DNA from 3 places in the Plantactinospora sp. WMMC1484 genome. Region 3 is predicted to be linked to each of the others. Evidence: riboswitches for the same ligand, from Rfam matches in the RefSeq annotation. Region 3 holds a riboswitch; each other region holds the start of a gene.
The links. Region 3 has a riboswitch for cobalamin ahead of ACN28C_RS33490 (ribonucleoside-diphosphate reductase subunit alpha). Riboswitches for the same ligand answer to the same signal wherever they lie in the genome.

Region 1: it holds a riboswitch for cobalamin, as region 3 does, so the genes downstream of both, ACN28C_RS24950 (CbtB domain-containing protein) here and ACN28C_RS33490 (ribonucleoside-diphosphate reductase subunit alpha) in region 3, are expected to answer to the same signal.
Region 2: it holds a riboswitch for cobalamin, as region 3 does, so the genes downstream of both, ACN28C_RS33060 (iron chelate uptake ABC transporter family permease subunit) here and ACN28C_RS33490 (ribonucleoside-diphosphate reductase subunit alpha) in region 3, are expected to answer to the same signal.

Annotation. Positions count from the first base shown of each region.
Region 1 is NZ_CP186055.1:5,743,366-5,750,043, forward strand. It holds gene ACN28C_RS24935 (rhamnogalacturonan lyase) at 1-1,033, opposite strand, end outside; gene ACN28C_RS24940 (histidine phosphatase family protein) at 1,270-1,896, opposite strand; gene ACN28C_RS24945 (CbtA family protein) at 1,893-2,759, opposite strand; gene ACN28C_RS24950 (CbtB domain-containing protein) at 2,773-2,976, opposite strand; cobalamin riboswitch at 3,010-3,138, opposite strand; gene ACN28C_RS24955 (cobalt-precorrin-6A reductase) at 3,318-4,106, shown strand; gene ACN28C_RS24960 (hypothetical protein) at 4,118-4,465, opposite strand; gene ACN28C_RS24965 (precorrin-2 C(20)-methyltransferase) at 4,624-6,234, opposite strand; gene ACN28C_RS24970 (precorrin-8X methylmutase) at 6,231-6,678, opposite strand, start outside.
Region 2 is NZ_CP186055.1:7,714,095-7,720,772, reverse strand. It holds gene ACN28C_RS33070 (DUF4194 domain-containing protein) at 98-349, shown strand; gene ACN28C_RS33065 (ABC transporter ATP-binding protein) at 870-1,664, opposite strand; gene ACN28C_RS33060 (iron chelate uptake ABC transporter family permease subunit) at 1,661-2,188, opposite strand; cobalamin riboswitch at 2,365-2,549, opposite strand; gene ACN28C_RS33055 (MFS transporter) at 2,771-4,021, opposite strand; gene ACN28C_RS33050 (ABC transporter ATP-binding protein) at 4,142-5,878, shown strand; gene ACN28C_RS33045 (ABC transporter ATP-binding protein) at 5,875-6,678, shown strand, end outside.
Region 3 is NZ_CP186055.1:7,822,106-7,828,783, reverse strand. It holds gene ACN28C_RS33505 (LysE family translocator) at 1-463, shown strand, start outside; gene ACN28C_RS33500 (peptidase) at 851-1,891, shown strand; gene ACN28C_RS33495 (hypothetical protein) at 1,945-2,388, shown strand; cobalamin riboswitch at 2,729-2,936, shown strand; partial or broken gene ACN28C_RS33490 (ribonucleoside-diphosphate reductase subunit alpha) at 3,071-5,460, shown strand; gene ACN28C_RS33485 (ribonucleotide-diphosphate reductase subunit beta) at 5,457-6,503, shown strand; gene ACN28C_RS33480 (hypothetical protein) at 6,481-6,678, opposite strand, start outside.

The DNA.
Region 1 (6,678 bases), 2.1 Mb from region 3:
CCAGCGCCTCGGCGTCGGGCCGGGCGAGCGGGTAACTGTACGCCGGCGCGATACCGAAGGCCTCCTCCAGGGTTGCCGGCCAGCGTCCGGCCACCACCTCCGGATGCCGGTGCCAGCCGAGGAAGAGGTCGACCAGCTTCTGCCGGTACTCCTCCGGGCTGAGCCGGTAGTCGTCGCTGTGCGAGTATCCGGCCCGCACGTCCTCGCGGGGCATCGTGATGTACCGCTCGGAGACGGCCCGGCCACGACGGTCGTACCGGGTGACCTTGGTGCCGGGAGCGGTCTTGAACATCATCTCGGCGCGGCCGTCGCCGTCGAAGTCGTAGACCAGGAACTGCGTGTAGTGCGCACCGGCCCGGATGTTGACGCCGAGCGAGACGCGGTGCAGCAGGGTGCCGTCGAGCTCGTAGGTGTCGATGTAGACCTCGCCGGTGTAGCCGACCTGGGAGACGTCCTTGGAGTTCGACGGGTCCCACTTGACGACGTACTCGTACTGCCCGTCGCCGTCGACGTCACCGACGCTGAGGTCGTTCGCCGAGTAGGTGTAGGTCTCACCGGTCGGGGTCACCCCGTCGGCGGGTTTACGCAGCGGCAGGTCCCGATGGCCGTCGGCCCACGGTGAGACCGGTGCGCTCCGGCCAGCCGGCCGGCCACGGAGCACGGCCGCGACCTGGTATTTCGCGTTGGCCGTGCCGGCGCGGTCGAGGTAGTTGGTGCTGTCGGTGACGGTCGCGATCCGCCGTCCGTTCCGGTAGACGTGGAAGTCGGCTCCGGTCAGGCCGGTGCTGCCGCGTCCGGTGGCCTCGGCACCCAGCAGCCGCCAGCTCAGGAAGACGCCGTCGGTGGTGGCGACCGCGACCAGGCCGCGGTCAAGGCGTTCGAGGCGCGGTCCGGCCGGACGGTGGCCGGAACCGCTCGGCTGGGCGGCGACGGCGGCCGGGGTGCCGAGCAGCAACGCGGTCACCGAGACGCCCGCGACGGCGGCCCGGGACAGGGTTGCGAGAATGCGCTTTCCCCTGGTTCGAGAACTCATGGGTCTCCAAATATGCATACGACCCGGTCTGTGGTGGGCGAGGGTGCGACCGGGGCTGAAACGATACAATCAACCGAGGATTGTGGATGCCACGCGAGCTTGTCAAGGCGGGGCCGGTGGCCGATAGCGGACGACCGCCGGGCCGCCGGGCGCGGTGTCCGAAGCCTGACGGCGCTAACCGGGTCGGCCGGGCCGCCCGGTGCCGGCCGGCGGCCGAGGGTCGCCAGCGCCTGCCGCTATCTCGCTCCGTCGGGGACGAGATCCTCCGGTTCGGGGACGGCGGCGGTCAGCCGGAGCCGCCAGTCCTGCCCGTCCCCGGCCAGCCGGACGACCGCCAGCGGAGCCACGTCCAGCCGCCAGAAGGTGGCGGCGGGCAGCCGCAGCGCCCGGACCAGCGCGGCGCGGAGCACCACCGGATGGGTGACGGCGACGAGCCGGCCGCCCCGGTCGAGTTGCCCGGCCAACCAGCGGTCTATCCGCTCCAGCAGCATGGCGACGGACTCACCGCCGTGCGGCGCCGCCTGCGGCTCCGTGAGCCAGTTCCGCAGCGCCTCCGGCTCACCGGTGACGACCTCGGTCAGCGGACGCCCGGTCCACCGGCCGTAGTCACAGTCGGCCAGCGCCGGCTCCGCGACGGGGCGCAGACCCAGCGCGTACGCGGTCTGCCGGCCCGCCTCGGCCGGGGTGCTCAGGCAGGTGTCGACCCGGCCGAACGGCCCGGGCCGCCCCGGCCCGGCCGGGGCCAGTGCGCGGGCCGCCCGCAGGCCCCCGAAGTCCAGCCCCTCGTCACCGCCGCCGAAGACCGCGCGGCGCAGGGCGGCGGTGTGCGCGTGGGCGACCAGGTGCAGGCTGGTCCGGCTCACCGCCCTGCCGGCGCGTCCGCCCCCTCCGGCATCCCGGCGGGCCGCCCCGGTCCGGTCGAGCCGCCCTCGACGGCCGGCCCGTCCCCGACGGTCGAGCCGCCGTCGACGGCCGGCCCGTCCCGGCCCGCCGACCGGAAGGTCCGGCCACCCCGGCCGACCAGGATGGCGAAGAGCAGCCCGATACCGGTCCAGAGCACCACCTGGGTGCCGAGCGAGGCGATCCGGAACTCCCAGAGCAGGGTGGCCGGGAAGTCGTCCGGCACCTCCGAAAAGGACGGCAGCACGGTGTACGCGACCGCCGTGACCAGCAGGAACCCGCCGACCGCCGCCGCGGCCCGCAGCCCGTACGGCGCGGACGGGCGGACCGAGCGGTGGCCGAGGGCGGCGGCCCAGACGGCCACCAGGCCGAGGAGCACCAACAGCAGGTAGCTGCCGGTGCGCTGGTTGATGGTGTCCGGGTTACCGACGGCCGGTGGGTTCGCCGGATACTTGCCGAACGGCACGATCACGGCGCCGAGCAGTGCCGCACCGGCGAGCAGCAGCGCCGCTTGGCCGTCGTCGGCGGTCCGCAGCCGGCGGCGGAGCAGGACGTACCCGATGGCGAGCAGGCCCCCCATCGCGGCACCGAAGAGGCCGGTGGCCAGGAAGAGGCCGGCCCGCTGCCCGTCGCGGCTGACCAGCGCCTCGTCCTCGGCGTGATGGTCGCCCCCGGCCCCGGGCTCGGAAGCGGCCGCCTGTTCCTCGATGGCGATCGCGGCGTCGACCCGCGGCTCGCCCGCGACGTAGGCGAAGGTCCCGGCGACCAGACCGGCGACCAGACCTGCGAGCAGGCCACGCAGCAGCAGTGCGAAGAAGTTCGGCACGGCGGTCGCCCGATCAGTGGCAGGGTACGCCGAGCAGGTGCCGGCCGTCGTGCATCAACTCGTGCAGGAACATCCCGCTGCGGGAGACGGCCCCCTGGTCGAACGCGACCAGGTAGGTGAGCAGGGCGAGCACGGCGACGACGGCGAGCGCCGTCCACAGTAGCCGGGCGGAGACCGCCGGGTGGGCGAGCGGCCGGGCCGGAGTGGGGCTGGACATGCGCGTGGGACCTCCTCGGGGATGACGCGTCCCCTTCGACAGGCTGCGACGGCCGAGCGTCCTGGCTCGCGGCACCCGAGGCATCGCCCCGGACCGCTCACAGTGGCGCGACCGCGCCGGACTTGCACCGGCTTCCCTCACACCGCCGCAGATGGCAAGTTGACGGTATCCGGGCCGTACCCGCCGGTCAACCGGTGCGTCCGCCGGCCACCGCGCGGTGCGGGCCGGCGCACGGGGACCGGGAACAGCGTCGCCCGGCACGGCGGTAACGGAGGTGGTGGAGGTCACGAGCCGACGGCCGCCCGGTTGTCCCAGGCCGGAGCGGCCGATACGGTCGCGCCGTGACGACCCGGGTGCTGCTGCTGGGCGGCACGGCCGAGGCGCGGGATCTGGCCGCCGCACTGGTCGACCGCCCCGGCACGGTGGTGGTCTCCTCGCTGGCCGGCCGGGTCGCCGATCCCCGGCTGCCGGCCGGACAGGTCCGGATCGGCGGGTTCGGCGGGCCGGCCGGACTCACCCGATGGCTGACCGAGCACCGGGTCGACGCCCTGGTGGACGCCACCCATCCGTACGCGGCCCGGATGCGGGTGTCGGCGGTCGAGGCGGCCGGGGCGACCGGGGTGCCGTACCTGCGGTTGGAGCGTCCCGGCTGGACGGCGGGCCCCGGGGACCACTGGCACCGGGTGCCGGATCTCGCCGCCGCGGCGGCCCTCGTGCCCCGGCTGGGCCGCCGGGCCTTCGTCACCACCGGCCGGCAGGGCCTGGACGCCTTCCTGCACCTGACCGGAAACTGGCTGCTGGTGCGGGTGGTCGACGATCCGGCGATGCCCCTGCCGGGCAACGTGACGGTGCTGCGCGACCGGGGCCCGTACGAGGTCGCGGCGGAACGGGAACTGCTGGTGACGCACCGGATCGACGTATTGGTGAGCAAGGACAGCGGCGGCGCGTACACGGCGGCGAAGCTGGCTGCCGCCCGCGACCTGGGGCTGCCCGTGGTGCTGGTGGACCGGCCGGCCCCGGTCCCGCTGCCGGCGATGGTCACCGAGGTCACCGCGGCGCTCGCCTGGCTGGAGACGGCGCTGCCGCCGGCCCGGCCCGGCGCCGGGCGGTCCCCGCAGACCGCCCGGTGACGCTGCGCGGATCACGGGTAGTACTGGACGTACAGGTAGGTGGTCCACCAGCCGTTGTCGCGGCACTCGTACGCCTTGTACGCCCCGAAGGCCACCCCGATCTGCCCCGTCCGGTTGCAGATCTCCCAGCCATCCTCGAACGGGAACGTCGTCCACTGGTCGATCGGACCCACCCACTCGTCCGCCGTCACGGCCCGCTCGGCTCCGGCGGCCGGCACGGCCCGCTCGACCCCGGCCGCCGGCACAGCCCGCTCGACCCCGGCCGCCGGCACAGCCGCCACGGCTGGTCCGCCGGCCGCCAGCCCGGCCACGAGCAGCCCGCCCAACGCCACGACCGTCATCAATCCTCTCCGGACCATCCCCAGCTCTCCTTCCGGCTCGACACCCCCCCGTCGAAGGTGCGGTCGACACAGCCTCGCCCCGGCCAGCTTCAATCCGGATTCACCCCGACGAGCACCGGACTCAGCTCGACGAAACTCAGCTCGACGAGCGGGTGGGCCCGGGGCCGTGCCGGCGGTCAGCCCGGATAGCTGCGGGGCGTCCAGACGACGGTCGAGCCGTCGGCGCGCCGGTCCCATCGGGTGGTGGAGGAACCGACGATCAGGAGGCAGCGCATGTCGACCTCGGCTGGGTCGAGGTCGGCCAGCGGCACGACGGTGACCCGCTCCCCCGGCCGCCCGACGTCCCGGGCGATCACCACCGGGGTGCCCGGTTGCCGGTGCCGGAGCAGGGTCTGCCGGGCCGCCTCGACCTGCCGGCGCCGGCTGGCCGACGCCGGATTGTAGAGCGCCAGCACCAGATCGGCGGCGGCAGCCGCGGCCAACCGCCGCTCGATCACCGCCCAGGGTTTCAACCGGTCCGACAGGGAGAGCACCGCGAAGTCGTGACCGAGCGGGGCACCGATCCGGCTCGCTGCGGCCTGCGCGGCGGTCAGGCCGGGCAGCACCCGTACCGGGACGACGCCGAACCGCTCGTCGGTGGTGGCGACCTCCAGCACCGCCGTTGCCATCGCGAAGACCCCGGGGTCACCGGAGGAGACCACGGCGACCCGGGCGCCGGAGAGGGCGAGTTCCAGGGCGTGCCGGGCCCGGTCGATCTCGACCTGGTTACCGGAGGTGTGCCGGTGCTGGCCGGGACGGTGCGGCACCCGGTCGACGTACGGGCCGTAGCCGACCAGGTGCTCCGCCTCGCGTAACGCCTGGCTCGTTTCGGGGGTGAGCCAGCGACTGCCGGCGGGGCCGAGGCCGACCACCGTCACGCCGCCGGTCGGCACAACCGCCCCGCCGCCCCGGCGGCCCGCCCCGGGCCCGCCGCTGCCGCCCGGGCCGACACCCGCGGCCACGGCGGCGCCGGTGGGGCTGGTCAGCACCGCCAGCGAGAAGTAGGGCACCCCGGCCGGCTCGACCTCGGCCAGCGGCAACTCCCGCCCGTCCCGGCCCGTGGCGCGCTCGACGTACCAGGCGGCGTCCAGCCGTCCGGCATCCTCGAACGCCGCCCGTACCTGCGGAAACGTCCGCCCCAGTTTCAGTACGGCGGCGGCGTCGGTGTCGGCCAGCCGCCGGGTCAGCTCGTCGGCCGGCAGGGTGCCCGGCAGTACGGTGAGCACCTCGTCCCGCTCGACCAGCGGCCGGCCGAGTACGGCGGTGGCGGCGCTGATCGAGGTGACCCCGGGTACCACCTCGGCGGGGAACCGGTGTGCCAGCCGCTCGTGCAGATACATGTAGGAGCCGTAGAACATCGGGTCGCCCGCGCAGATGACCACCACGTCCCGGCCGGCGGCGAGGTGCCCGGCCAGCCGTTCGGCGCTGGCGTCGTAGAACTCGGTGATCGCCGCCTCGTAGCCGCCCGGATGGTCGGTGGTCTCGGTGGTGACCGGGTAGACCAGCGGCTCGTACCGCTGCCCCTCCCGCAGGTAGGGCTCGGCGATGCTCCGGGCGATGCTGCGGCCGTGCCGGGCCGAGTAGTAGGCGACCACGTCGGCGGCGCCGATCAGCCGGGCGGCCTTCACCGTCACCAGTTCGGGGTCGCCGGGGCCGACACCGACACCGCGCAGCGTCCCCGGCCGCCGACCGTCCGGCCGCTCGCCGCCCGCGGTGTCCGGGCCGCTCTCGCCCACCGTCGCGCTCACTCGACCTCGCTCGCGATCGCGTTGACGGCGGCGGCGGTGATGGCGCTGCCGCCGCGCCGACCGTGCACCACCAGGTAGGGCACTCCGGCGCCGTGCGCGGCCAGTGCCTGCTTCGACTCGACGGCGCCGACGAAGCCGACCGGCACGCCGACGATGGCCGCCGGCCGGGCGGCACCCTCGTCGAGCATCTCCAGCAGCCGGAACAGGGCGGTGGGGGCGTTGCCGACCGCCACCACGGCGCCGTCGAGCCGGTCCCGCCAGAGTTCCAGGGCCGCCGCGCTGCGGGTGGTGCCGAGCCGCCGGGCGAGTTCGGGCACCTCGGGGCGGCGGAGCGTGCAGAGCACCTCGTTGTCCCGGGGCAGCCGGGCCCGGGTGATGCCGGCGGCGACCATCGCCGCGTCGCAGAGGATCGGCGCTCCGGCCCGCAGCGCCACCCGGCCGGCC
Region 2 (6,678 bases), 110 kb from region 3:
AGCTAGGCGAGGTGGGTATCGGCCGCCTGCCCGTCCTTCGGCGCCGGATACCGGCAGGGGCGGCCCATACTGTAAGTGCAACCGGTTATCGTGATCAATAACGCCATCATGTGAGCTAGCCCAGTCGCCGCTGACGCGGCCGTGCGGCCGGCTGATCGACCAGATCGACACCCATCTCAACAAGGTCGTCGAGCTGGGGTTCCTCCGTCGGCTGAACGACGGGGAAGCGAGCTACGAGGTGCGGCGGATCATCAAGGCGTTCGTCGACGGGCAGTGGTTGGCCGACTTCGACGCCCGGCTCGTCGAGTACGCCGCCGAGCTGTCGGGGACCACGGCGGGGGCGCGGTGACCGATCGGAGCCCGGCCGACGCCGTCGCGGCAACGCCCGGATTCCGGCTGCTGCGGCTGTGCGGCGAGGTGTCGTCGACGCGCGGCATCTGCTGACGGCGCCTGGCGGGTTCAGCACTCTGCGACGCCGTCACAAGGGGAGGATGACGCGTCCAGTGGAGCGCATCCCACCGACGGCAGCGCGGCGCCGTCTCGTGCGCCCTTGCCGAGGGTCCTTCGCAAAGGCCGTCCGCACGATCCGGCACGGCAGCGACATCTGCGGCGGTGTCAGGATCGACGGTGGTGGATTCATCTGGTCGGGGAAGGGGGGAAGTGATGATTGACGCTAGAAAATATCGACGGTAATCAATGGATACCCTGCCTGTTCTGGCGCCGGCCGGCGAAGTCACCGCGCGGTCGAGCCAGGAGTCGGGCGTACGGTCGGGACGGGTTCGCACATCTGCCGGCGGTGACCGGTGGATCCGTCTGAGCGGAAGTAGTCACCCGTCCGCCGGGTTGTCAGGCCGCACCGCCGGAAGCCGTCACGGGGTGCTCCGGGTGGTTCGCGGCTCTGGCAGCACGAGTGGTGTTCCGGTCGTCGGATCGGTGATGACGCGGGCCCGTACGCCGAACACCGTCTCGACCAGTCGCGCGTCGACGACCTCGGCGGGCGGACCCTGGGCGAGTACGGCGCCGTCGCGCATCGCGACGATCTCGTGGGCGTAACGGCAGGCCATGTTGAGGTCGTGCAGCACGGCGACGACCGTGCGGCCGGCGGTGTTGAGGTCGGTGAGCAGGTCGAGGACCTCGAGTTGGTGGGCGAGGTCGAGGAAGGTGGTCGGTTCGTCGAGCAGCAGCAGGTCGGTGTCCTGGGCGAGGGCCAGGGCGATCCAGACGCGTTGTCGCTGGCCGCCGGAGAGTTCGTCGACGGGTCGGTCGGCCAAGTCGGTGACGCCGGTGGCGGCCAGGGCGGTGCTGACCGCCTGTTCGTCGGCGACCGACCACTGCCGCAGCCACGTCTGGTGCGGATGTCGTCCCCGGGCGACCAGGTCACCGGCGGTGATGCCGTCCGGGGCGACGGGCTGCTGCGGCAGTACGCCGACGCGGGCGGCGACCTCGCGGGTCGGCAGCCGGTGGATGTCGCGGCCGTCGAGCAGCACCGTGCCGGTGTCCGGGCGGAGCAGCCGGGCCAGGCCGCGCAGCAGCGTCGACTTGCCGCAGGCGTTGGGCCCGACGACGGCGGTGATCCGGCCGGGCGCGATCCGCAGGTCGAGACCGGTGACCACGGTGCGGCCGTGGTAGCCGAGGCCGAGCCGGGCGGCGCATAGTTCGGTCATCCTGTCCTCCCGACGCGGTTGGCTCTGGACAGCAGCCAGACGAGCAGCGGGGCGCCGAGGACCGTGGTGAGCACCCCGACGGGCAGTTCGGTCGGAGCGAGGGCCCGGCGGGCGGCCAGGTCCGCGCAGCCCAGCAGCGCGGCACCGACCGCGGCCGAGGTGACCAGGGCGAGCCCGCGCTCGCGGACGAGGCGGCGGGCCAGTTGCGGCGCGGCCAGGGCGACGAACGCGATCGGGCCGGCTGCCGCCGTCGCCACGGCCGCTAGGACGACCGCCGTGGCGAGCAGCCCGACCCGGGCCGGTTCGGCTCGGGTACCCAGGGCGAGGGCCAGGTCGTCGCCGAGTTCGAGGGCGCGCAGCGACGCGGCCAGCCGTAACGCCACCGGCAGCAGCACCGCCACCGCGAGCACCACCGGCAGTACGTGCCCCCAGGACCGGCCGGCAAGGCTGCCGGAGAGCCAGACCGCAGCCTGCTCGGCGGTGTAGACGTTAACGGTGCGGGGTACCGGTCGGTACCCCGACACCGCAGTTGGTGACGGTGGCCGCGCCGCTGCCGGAGCCCGCCTCGGGTTCGGCGTCGCCGCCGGCACAGCCGGACAGGGCGACGAGCATGACGGACAGTGGCGCGGCAACGCGCCAGGACATGAGGGACCGCACAGCGCGCACGCGCATCGCAGACCGCCTTCCAGCACCTCGTGGACGGGTCGTCGGTGCCGTGGCCGGTTTCCTGGCTGACGGGCGGTGCGCCGCCGGCCGGCCTTCCCAGGCGAATCGCGCCCAGTGACCTCGTTGCCCGACGAGGGCCGACGGCTGTCCCGTTCACAGTGGCGAGGGCCGCGCCGGTTTCACACCGGCTTCCCGAACACCACGGCGGGGCCCATGCTAATCGCCCCGGTGGGGAGTCCCGTCCGGGCGGCATCCGGCGAGGCGCGGGTCACGTCGGGAATCACCGTGGCGTGCGGGCCGGCCGACGCGGGACAGCGCGGCGCGCAGCCCCGGGATGTCTTCGCCCCAGACAGAGGCGGAGGGCCCCACGCAGAGGCGAAGGGCGGCTTGGCGCGGGCGGCGCGGTCGGCGGAAGCGGAGGGTGGCCGCGCCGCCGCCGTTCACGGCTGAACGGACGTGTCGAGCTGGCCTCGGCCGAGCAGCACCAACCATGTTCCGCCGGCGACCGCCATCAGCAGGCCGGCTCCGACGGCGACGAGTCCGGGCGGAAGCCGGTCCACCAGGATGCCGCCGACCAGGGACGACAGGGCCAGGGCTGCGGTGGCGGTGGCGGTCCACAGGGACATGAGCCGGCCGCGCATCGCGTTGTCGGCGTGGCGCAGCAGGACGGCGATGGCCACCGGACCGTACAGGACGTCGGCGGCGGCGGCGACCGCCCAGCAGGCGAGGGCGAAGCCGACCGCGGGTGCCAACCCGAACGCGATGGTGGCCAGGCCCTCGCCCAGGCAGGAGAGGCCGAGTACGGTCAGTTGTCCCCGGGCGGGCAGCCGTTGGATGCGGGCAGCGGCCGACAGCAGGACGGCCGCTCCGGTGATCCCCTGGACGGCGTAGAACCAGCCGACGCCGCCGGCGCCGAGCTGGTAGGTGCGGGTGGCGAGGAAGGTCATGGTGACGATCGTCGCGCCGAGGCCGAGACAGAACATGGCCTCGACGGCCAGCAGGGCGCGGATCTGCCGGTGCCGCAGGCCGTGTCGGATGCCGGCGGCGAGGGCGGTCAGGATGCCGTCCTTCCGGGCGCTCCCGGTGTCGCCGTGACGCTGGCCGCCTCGGGCGCGCAGGGTGCACAGGGTGGAGACGACGAACGACGCGGCGTTGATGACGAAGGCCCACCGCCAGCCGAACAGGGTCACCGCCGCTGCGCCGGCCAGGCCGCCCAGCGCCTGGAGCAGTAGGCCGTTGACCTGGACCAGGGCGCCGAACAGTACGTACTCGTCGGGCTCGACGAGGCTCGGCATCCAGGCGTTGCGGGCGGCCTGGAAGGTGAAGCTCGTCGCGGCCGAGACGAGTGTCAGCGGATAGACCAGCCAGATCCACCGGGGACTGTCGGCGAGCAGGAAGGCGGCGGCGAAGCCGGCGAGGGCGAGGTCGGTGACGACCATGAGGGTGCGCCGGTCCATCCGGTCGGCGAGGACGCCGGCGAAGCCTCCGATCAGGACGCCGGGCAGGTACCGCAGGGCGAGGGTGGCGCCGGCGGCCAGGCCGGCGCCGGTGTGCTGGTAGACCATCGCGAACACCGCGACGGCGCTGAACCAGCCTCCGCACACGCTGATCAGGTTTCCCAGCCACAGCCAGCGGAACTCGGTGCGGGCGGAGAGGACGCGGAGCATGCCGGGAGCGGCGACGGCGGTCACGCGCCGAGCCTAGTGAAATTGAAGTCCATAACCAAGGTGTTGACAACCATTTTCAGGTGCTGGCATGGTGGAGCGGGCCCACGATCGGTGATCGGGGGATCACCGACGGGAGGAGTTGCTGTGCTGGTGCGGCGGCGGTTGCTCGGCCTGGTGGCCGAGGCGCCCGGACCGGTCGCCGTCACCGTCGCCTGTGCGCTGAGCGCCACCGGTGCGGCCGTCGTGATGGCCGTCGCTCTGGCCGAGGCGCTGCGCCGGGCGGTGGACGGCGAGGCCGTCGGGCACCTCACCGCACCGTTGGCGGTCGCGGTGCTCGCGGTCGCCGCCCGCGGCACGCTGCTCTGGGTACGCGACCTCGCCGCGACCAGGACCGCCGCGCTGGTGAAACTGCGGCTGCGCGACAGGCTGACGCGCCGGCTGCTGGCACTCGGTCCCGGTGGGACGTCGGCCCGCCCGGTCGGCACCATCCACACCGCCGTCGCCGACGGTGTGGAGGCGCTCGACGCGTACGTCGGCTTCTATCTGCCGCAGGCGGTGGTGAGCGTCGTGGGGCCGGCGCTGGTCGTGACGGTCCTGGCCGTCGTCGACCCGGTCAGTGCGGTGATCGTCGGCGTCGCGGTCGCGCTGCTGCCGCTGGCGCGGCCGGTGTTCCGGCGCCTGCTCGGCCGGCGTGGCAAGGCGCACTGGGCGGCGTACGAGGCGTTCGCCGCCAAGATGCTCGACGCCCTCTACGGGATGACCACGCTCAAGACGCTGGGCGCCAGTGCCCGGTACGGCGAGCGGTTGCGGGCGGAGGCGGCCCGGGTGTACCGGGCGACGATGCGGGACCTGGCCGCCTCGGCGACGGTGTACGTCGCCACCGCCCTGATCACCACAGCCGGAACGGCGCTGGCGGTCGCCGTAGCCGGGCTGCGGCACGCCGACGGGGCGGTGGACGCCGCGGCCGTACTGCTGGTGTTGCTGCTGGCCGCCGAGGCGTTCCGGCCGCAACTGGAGTTGCAGAACTACTGGCACGAGGGGTTCTCCGGGATGGCTGCCGCAGACGGCATCTTCGCCCTGCTCGACGCGCCCGTGCCGGTCGGCGAACCGGCCGAGGCGCGGGCGGTGCGCGGCGACGGCGGACCGGTGCAGGTGCGGTTCCGACAGGTCAGCTTCACGTATCCCGGCTCCGCCCAGCCGGCGCTGGTGGAGGTCGACCTGACCCTGCCGGCCGGCCGCACCACCGCGCTGGTCGGGCGTTCCGGTGCCGGGAAGTCGACCCTGGCCGCCCTGCTGCAACGCTTCCACGACCCGGGCAGCGGTGCCATCGAGGTCGACGGCGTCGACCTGCGGCACCTCCCGCTGCGACAGGCGCGGGCGCTGACCGCGGTGGTGAGCCAGGAGGCGTACCTGTTCCACGGCAGTGTGGCCGACAACCTGCGGATGGCCCGCCCCGAGGCGAGCGACGCCGACCTGACGGCGGCCTGCCGCAGAGCGCGGATCCACGACGAGATCGCGGCCCTGCCGCAGGGCTACGCCACGGTCGTCGGCGAGCGCGGCACACGGCTCTCCGGCGGGCAGCGGCAACGGCTGGCCATCGCCCGCGCCCTGCTGGCCGACGCCCCGGTCCTCGTCCTGGACGAGGCGACCTCCAGTGTGGACGGCGCGACCGAGGAGCGGCTGCGGACGGCGCTGGCCGAGGCGACGGCGGGGCGTACCACGCTGGTCATCGCGCACCGGCTCTCCACGGTGGCCGGCGCCGACCAGGTGGCGGTGCTCGACGGCGGCCGGGTCGTCGAGCACGGCGCCCCGGACGACCTGCTCGCGACCGGCGGGGCATGGTCGCGACTGGTCGCCGTGCACGCGGGGGCGGCACGGTGAGCTGGCAACCGGGGCTGCTCGGCGACACCGGGCCGGGCCGGCGCGGCACGGCCGGACTGCTGCGGGTGTTGGCCGCGTACCGATCCCCCTACGCGCTCTCCGTTCTGTTCGGAGTGCTCAACCAGGGCGCCGGGATCGCCGCGCTGACCCTGGGCGGCTACCTGGTGGGGTTGGCGCTGACCGGGGCGGCCACCTCCCGGCTCTGGCCGCTGGCGCTGCTGACCCTGGCCCTGATGGTGATGCAGGCGCTGGCCAACTGGCTGGAGGCGTGGATCTCCCACGAGCTGTCGTTCCGGCTGCTGGCGGAGGTCCGGTACTGGCTCTACCGCGCCTTCGAGCGGATCGCGCCCGGCGGACTGGTCAAGCGTCGCACGGGCGATCTCGCCGCGGTCGCCCTGCGTGACGCGGAGAGCCTGGAGATCTTCTACGCACACACCTCGATCTACATCGCGGTCGCCCTGATCCTGCCACCGGTCGCGCTGGCCGGGCTGGCCGTCGTCGCCTGGCCGCTGGCGCTGGCGCTGACGCCGTGGCTACTGCTGGTCGCCACCGTGCCGTTCGCGCTGCGCCGCCGCAACGCCGCACACGGCCGGCGGGTACGGGACCTGCACGCGCTGGTCGGCACCCGGACGGTGGATCTGGTGCAGGGCATCCGCGAGGTGCTCACCTTCGGCCGCGGCGAGGACGCCCGGGTCGGAATCGCCGAGGCCAGCGCCGAGTTGGCGGAGGCGCAGCGGCGGCAGACCGTACGCGGCGGGCTGGAGCAGGCGGTGTGCGCGGCCCTGACCGGCGCGGGCACG
Region 3 (6,678 bases):
GGCCGTCGCGATCGCCGGGCTCTCCGTCGTGATCGCCAACTCACCGACCCTGTACGCGACGATCCGGTACGCCGGAGCCGCCTACCTGATCACCCTCGGACTGCTGGCCCTGCGCCGACCGGCGAATCCCCGGACCGCCCGGCAGGACGCGGCACCGGCAACGATCGGTCTGGTCAAGGCGGCCGGTCGTGGCCTGCTGACCAACCTGCTCAACCCGAAGATGATCCTCTTCACGATCGCGTTCCTGCCCCAGTTCGTCGACCTGAACCGAGGCCACGTCACCGCCCAACTCCTGGTCCTGGGCGCCGTCTTCGTCGCCGTACAACTCGCCCTCGACATCGCACTCGGGCTGGTCACCGGCCGACTTGCCGGCAGGCTGACCACCGGCCGGCCCGCCCGCCTGTTGCATCGAATCAGCGCCGTGGCCTTCTTCGGCATCGGTGTACACCTTGCCATCGGATAACCCGCCCGACGACCCACGCCGGCGCCCCGACAACCGCCGACAGGGCGCCAGTATGAGCGGCCAGCCGAAGAGCGTGCCCGCACAGGCAGATCCGTGACTTCGGCTGCCCGGAGGGTCGCATGCCCGGAGAGTCTCAGCAGGACGGCCGTTGACGACACGAGCCCGGATGGCCACACTGACTGCAACATCATGATACCTGTGCGTCGATGGGGGAAGTCCGGTACAAGCCGGCGCTGGCCCGCAACGGTAGGCGGCGAACACACGCCGCGAGCCCGAGTACCCATCGATGTACCGCAAGGTTCCCCCACCCGTCGTGGCCCACGGGTCGGAGCCGCCCGGGAGCGGTCCCGGGTCGCGTCGACCGTCGGGCCGGAAAGGCACCGATTGATGGCCGCCCTCCTCCGACACCGCAGCCGCACCCTCGTCACCGGCGTACTCGCCACTCTCACCCTGTGCATAGCTGTCGCCCCACCGGCCGCCGCGCAATCCACCCTCAACCGTGTCGACGCCGCCGCAGGATGGCTCGCGCGCCAGATGGTCGACGGCGAACGGTTCGAGGTCGTCTTCGACGGCGTCGCCTACCCCGACCAGGGACTCACCCTCGACGCGATCTTCGCCTTCGCCGCCGCGAAGGTCGCCGACACGAACGCCGCCAGCGCCACCGCCTGGTTGGCGCAACCGGCGGTCACCACCGGCTACATCGGCGACGGCACCGAGGCGTACGCCGGAGCGACCGCCAAACTCGCCCTCGGTGCACAGGTCCGCGGCCTGAATCCGGCAGCGTTCGGCGGTGTCGACCTGATCGCCCGCCTGCACACCCTGATGGCACCAACCGGTAGGTTCACCGACCGGTCCGCCTTCGGCGACTTCAGCAATATGTTCAGCCAGTCATTCGCGGTGCTGGCACTCGACCGGGCGGGCGGAGCACCCCCGGCGGCGGTGGCCTTCCTGGCCGGCGCCCGCTGCCCCGACGGCGGCTTTCCCCTGCTATTCGCCCAGGCCACCTGCGTCAGCGACGTGGACGCCACCGCACTGGCGATCCAGGCACTCCTCGCCGCCGACCGTCCCCTCGTCGCTCAGGCGGCGGCTCGATGGCTGGTCTCCGTGCAGGCCGACGACGGGTCGTTCACCGCGAACGGGGTGGCCAACGCCAACAGCACCGGACTGGCCGCCCAGGCGCTCGCTGCCGCCGGCCGGGCAGTGCCGTGGTTGGAGGCTCGCCAGTACCTGACCAGCCTCCAGCAGGGCTGCACCGCCCCTACGGCGAACCGGGGCGCGATCGCCTACACAGACGGCGGGTACGACCCCGCCACCGCGACCCGCGCCACCGCCCAAGCCGTCCCCGGACTGGCAGGCAGCGGCTTCGCCACCCTGTCCGCCGCCGGCTCCCACCCGGTCGCCCCGACCCTGGCGTGTCCGCACCGATGACCACCATGGGAGGTCCACCAGTGCCTATCCCGATCCGCCGCCACATCGCCGCACTGATCGCCATCATCGTCGTCGCGGCCGGGCTGGTCGCCGCCGACCCGACGCCCCGCCCGGCGCACGCCGCCGCGTGCAGCCCCGGCACCGGGGTCACCGTCGTCGTCGACTTCACCGCGTTCGGTCTTGGCGTGCAGACCGCCTGCTACCTCGGCGACCCACCGACCGGCCTGGCCGCCCTGCAAGGCGCCGGCTACACCGTCACCGGCACCCAACGCTGGGGTCTCGCGTTCATCTGCCGCATCAACGGACGACCGCTACCGGCCGCCGAACCGTGCGTCAACACACCGCCGGCCACCGCCTACTGGTCCTACTGGCACGCCCCACCCGGCGGCAGCTGGTCCTACAGCACCCTCGGCGCCACCAGCTACAACCCCGCCCAGGGCACCGTCGAAGGCTGGCGATTCGGATCCGGCCAGGCACCCTCGATTTCCCCACCGTGACCTCGGCCCGCCTGGCCGACCGCCGTGCCGGTGGCCGGCCAGGCATGTCACCACCATGCGATGCCCCGGACCGAGACGGGGTGGGGACCCGGCACGACGCTCGGTCGGCGGACGGTCATCGTAGACGGGTTCCTGCCGCTACGGCGGGTCAAGGACCAGGGGATGACCGGGGGTGACGTCGGGTTCCGCTTCTGATCGGTTACCGGCCTGCCGCCGACCCGCCCGCGTCGCCGTTGGCGGGCACCCGACTCCCAGCACGCTGGGGAAGTCAGGCGCAAATCCTGCACCGTGACACGCCCGACACAGCATCTGGTGTTTTCTCCTTTCGTCGTGCCCATATATGGTGTTGTCCGTAGCTGGTTCGACCGTCAATCCATGGTGGTCGAGGCAAGAGGGAACCCGGTGGGAATCCGGGACTGCCCCGCAGCGGTGAGTGGGAACGACCGCCGTCAACGAAGCACTGGACCCTCGGGTCTGGGAAGCGACGGCCAGTAGGGACGAGTACGACGCCCGCGAGTCCGAAGACCTGCCAGCGCGCCGCACGCGTCGCGTGCGGCGGTCGAAGGCCGCGCGGGACGGCCGACGCCATCAGCCGGACCCGTCGGCAGGTACGCCGAGGGTGCCCGGCGGCGTCCTCCCGTGCGCCCGTCGACCTTGTGGACAGGCGTGTGAGGAGGGGGACATGACCGCGACGCGAGAGCGGGTCGCGCCGGACCAGGCGGCGCCGGAGCAGCGCCGGCAGGTGATGCGGGTCCGTAAGCGTAACGGCGACACCGAGCCGGTGGACGTCAACAAGATCGTCAGGGCGGTGGAGCGGTGGGTCGCCGACCTGGGCGAGGTGGATCCGCTGCGGGTGGCGACGAAGACGATCAGCGGGTTGTACGACGGGGCGACCACGGCCGAGTTGGACAAGTTGTCGATCCAGACGGCGGCGGAGCTGATCGGCGAGGAGCCGCAGTACTCGAAGCTCGCCGCCCGGCTGCTGGCGGCGTACGTGGACAAGGAGGTGCGCGGGCAGGGGTGGCGAGCTTCAGCCAGTCCATCCGGTACGCCCACGGTCTGGGGTTGATCGGGGACGGGACGGCCGCGTTCGTGGCCCGCAACGCCCGCAAGCTCGACGACGCTGTCGACCTGGACGGTGATCGTCGGTTCGAGTACTTCGGGCTGCGTACGGTCGCGGACAGGTATCTGTTGCGGCATCCGGAGTCGCGGCTGGTGGTGGAGACGCCGCAGTACTGGCTGCTGCGGGTCGCCTGTGGACTGTCGCAGACGCCCGGTGAGGCGATCGACCTCTACCGTCTCATGTCCAGCCTGGCGTACCTGCCGAGTTCGCCGACGCTGTTCAACTCGGGCACCCGGCACACCCAGATGTCGTCGTGTTTCCTGGTCGACTCGCCGCGCGACGAGCTCGACTCGATCTACGAGCGCTACCACCAGGTCGCGAAGCTGTCGAAGTTCTCCGGCGGGATCGGCATCTCCTGGTCCCGGGTCCGTGGTCGCGGCGCGTTGATCCGGGGCACCAACGGGCGGTCGAACGGGATCGTGCCGTTCCTCAAGACGCTCGACGCCGGGGTGGCGGCGGTGAACCAGGGTGGCCGGCGCAAGGGAGCGGCCTGCGTCTATCTGGAGCCGTGGCACCCGGACGTCGAGGAGTTTCTGGAGCTGCGGGACAACACCGGCGAGGACGCCCGGCGCACCCACAACCTTAACCTGGCGAACTGGATCCCGGACGAGTTCATGCGCCGGGTCGAGGCGGACGGCGACTGGTCGCTGATCGACCCGTCCGACGCGCCGGAGCTGCCCGACCTCTTCGGCGAGGCGTTCGACGAGGCGTACCGGGCGGCGGAGAAGAAGGCCGTGCGGACGGTGAAGGCCCGGGACCTGTACGGGCGGATGATGCGCACGCTGGCCCAGACCGGCAACGGGTGGATGACGTTCAAGGACGCGTCGAACCGGCTGTCCAACCAGACCGGCTCCCCGGGCAACACGATCCACCTGTCCAACCTGTGCACGGAGATCCTGGAGGTGAACAGCGACGGTGAGACGGCGGTGTGCAACCTGGGGTCGGTCAACCTGGGCGCGCACGTCACCGCGGACGGCGTGGACTGGGAGCGGCTGCGGGCGACGGTCCGCACGGCGGTGGTGTTCCTCGACCGGGTGATCGACATCAACTACTACCCGGCGGAGCAGGCGGCGGCGTCGAACCCCCGCTGGCGGCCGGTCGGGCTCGGGCTGATGGGGTTGCAGGACGCGTTCTTCACGCTGCGTCTGCCGTTCGACTCACCGCAGGCGCGAGAGCTGTCGACCCGGGTACAGGAAGAGATCTTCCTGACCGCGCTGGAGACCTCGGCCGGGCTGGCCGAGCGGTTCGGCCCGCATCCGGCGTACGCCGAGACCCGCGCGGCGCGGGGCGAGTTGCACCCGGACCTGTGGGGTGCCGAACTCGCCCAGGTGGAGCGGTGGGCCGCGCTGCGGTCGACGATCGCCGCGCACGGCCTGCGCAACTCGCTGTTGGTGGCGATCGCGCCGACGGCGACGATCGCGTCGATCGCCGGCTGCTACGAGTGCATCGAGCCGCAGGTCTCCAACCTGTTCAAGCGCGAGACGATGTCCGGGGAATTCCTCCAGATCAACACCTACCTGGTGCGGGAGCTGAAGTCACGAGGGCTGTGGACCGCCGCGATCCGCGAGCAGATCAAGCGCGCGGAGGGCTCCGTACAGGGCATCGCCGACCTTCCCGGCGACGTACGGGAGCTGTTCCGCACGGCGTGGGAGCTGCCGCAGCGGGCGCTTGTCGATCTGGCCGCCGCCCGTGCCCCGTACATCGACCAGTCGCAGTCGCTGAACCTGTTCATGAGCGCGCCGACGATCGGCAAGCTCTCCTCGATGTACCTGTACGCCTGGAAGTCCGGGCTGAAGACCACCTACTACCTGCGGTCGCGTCCCGCGACCCGGATCCAGCAGGCCACCGTCGCCGTCACCCCGGTCGTCAAGCCGATCGTCGCGGTCAGCGACGACGAGGCGTTGGCCTGTTCCCTGGAAAACCCCGAAAGCTGTGAGGCCTGCCAGTGACCACCACCTCCGAAACCCGGCCCGGCACCGGCGTCGGTGGGCGGCACCTGCTGCTCGACCCGGGCATGGATCTGACGCTGCGGCCGATGCGCTATCCGCAGTTCTTCGACCGGTTCAAGGACGCGATCAAGAACACCTGGACCGTCGAGGAGGTCGACCTGCACTCCGACCTCGCCGACCTGGCCAAGCTCTCATCCGCCGAGCAGCACCTGGTGTCCCGGTTGGTCGCGTTCTTCGCCACCGGCGACACGATCGTCGCCAACAACCTGGTGCTCAACCTCTATCAGCACGTCAACTCCCCGGAGGGCCGCCTCTATCTATCCCGGCAGCTGTTCGAGGAGGCGGTGCACGTCCAGTTCTACCTGAACCTGCTGGACACCTACGTTCCGGACGAGAAGGAACGGTTCGAGGCGTTCGCGGCGGTGGAGAACATCCCGTCGATCGCCCGGAAGGCAGAGTTCTGCTTCAGGTGGATCGACTCGGTCTTCGAACTGCGGGAGCTGAAGACCCGCGAGGACCGGCGGGCGTTCCTGCTCAACCTGATCTGCTTCGCCGCCTGCATCGAGGGACTCTTCTTCTACGGCGCCTTCGCGTACGTGTACTTCCTGCGCTCCCGGGGGGTGCTGCACGGCCTCGCCTCGGGCACCAACTGGGTGTTCCGGGACGAGTCCATGCACATGGCGTTCGCCTTCGACGTGGTCGACGCCGTACGCGCCGAGGAGCCGGACCTCTTCGACGCCGAGTTGGAACAGCAGGTCAGGGAGATGCTGGCCGAGGCGGTGGAGTGTGAGGTGCAGTTCGCCGCCGACCTGCTCGAACAGGGCGTCTCCGGGATGTCCCTGGCCGAGATGCGGGAATACCTCCAGTACGTCGCCGACCGGCGGCTGGCCATGCTCGGCATCGAGCCGGTGTACGGCAGCCGTAACCCGTTCGCGTTCATGGAGCTACAGGACGTGCAGGAGCTGTCGAACTTCTTCGAGCGGCGGGTGTCGGCCTATCAGGTCGGGGTGACCGGTTCGGTCAGCTTCGACGACGATTTCTGATCCGGCGACGATTTTCGGCCGGCTGAGCCGGGTCGCTGTCCTGGGCGGTGCTGTCGCCGCCGCCCAGGACAGCGGCGACCCGGTCACAGACACAGTCCGCGGGCCGGTTTGCGGTGACGATGGCGCGGATATGCGCGAGACGGTCCTCGGCGTCCCGCAACTGCTGGTGCAGCCG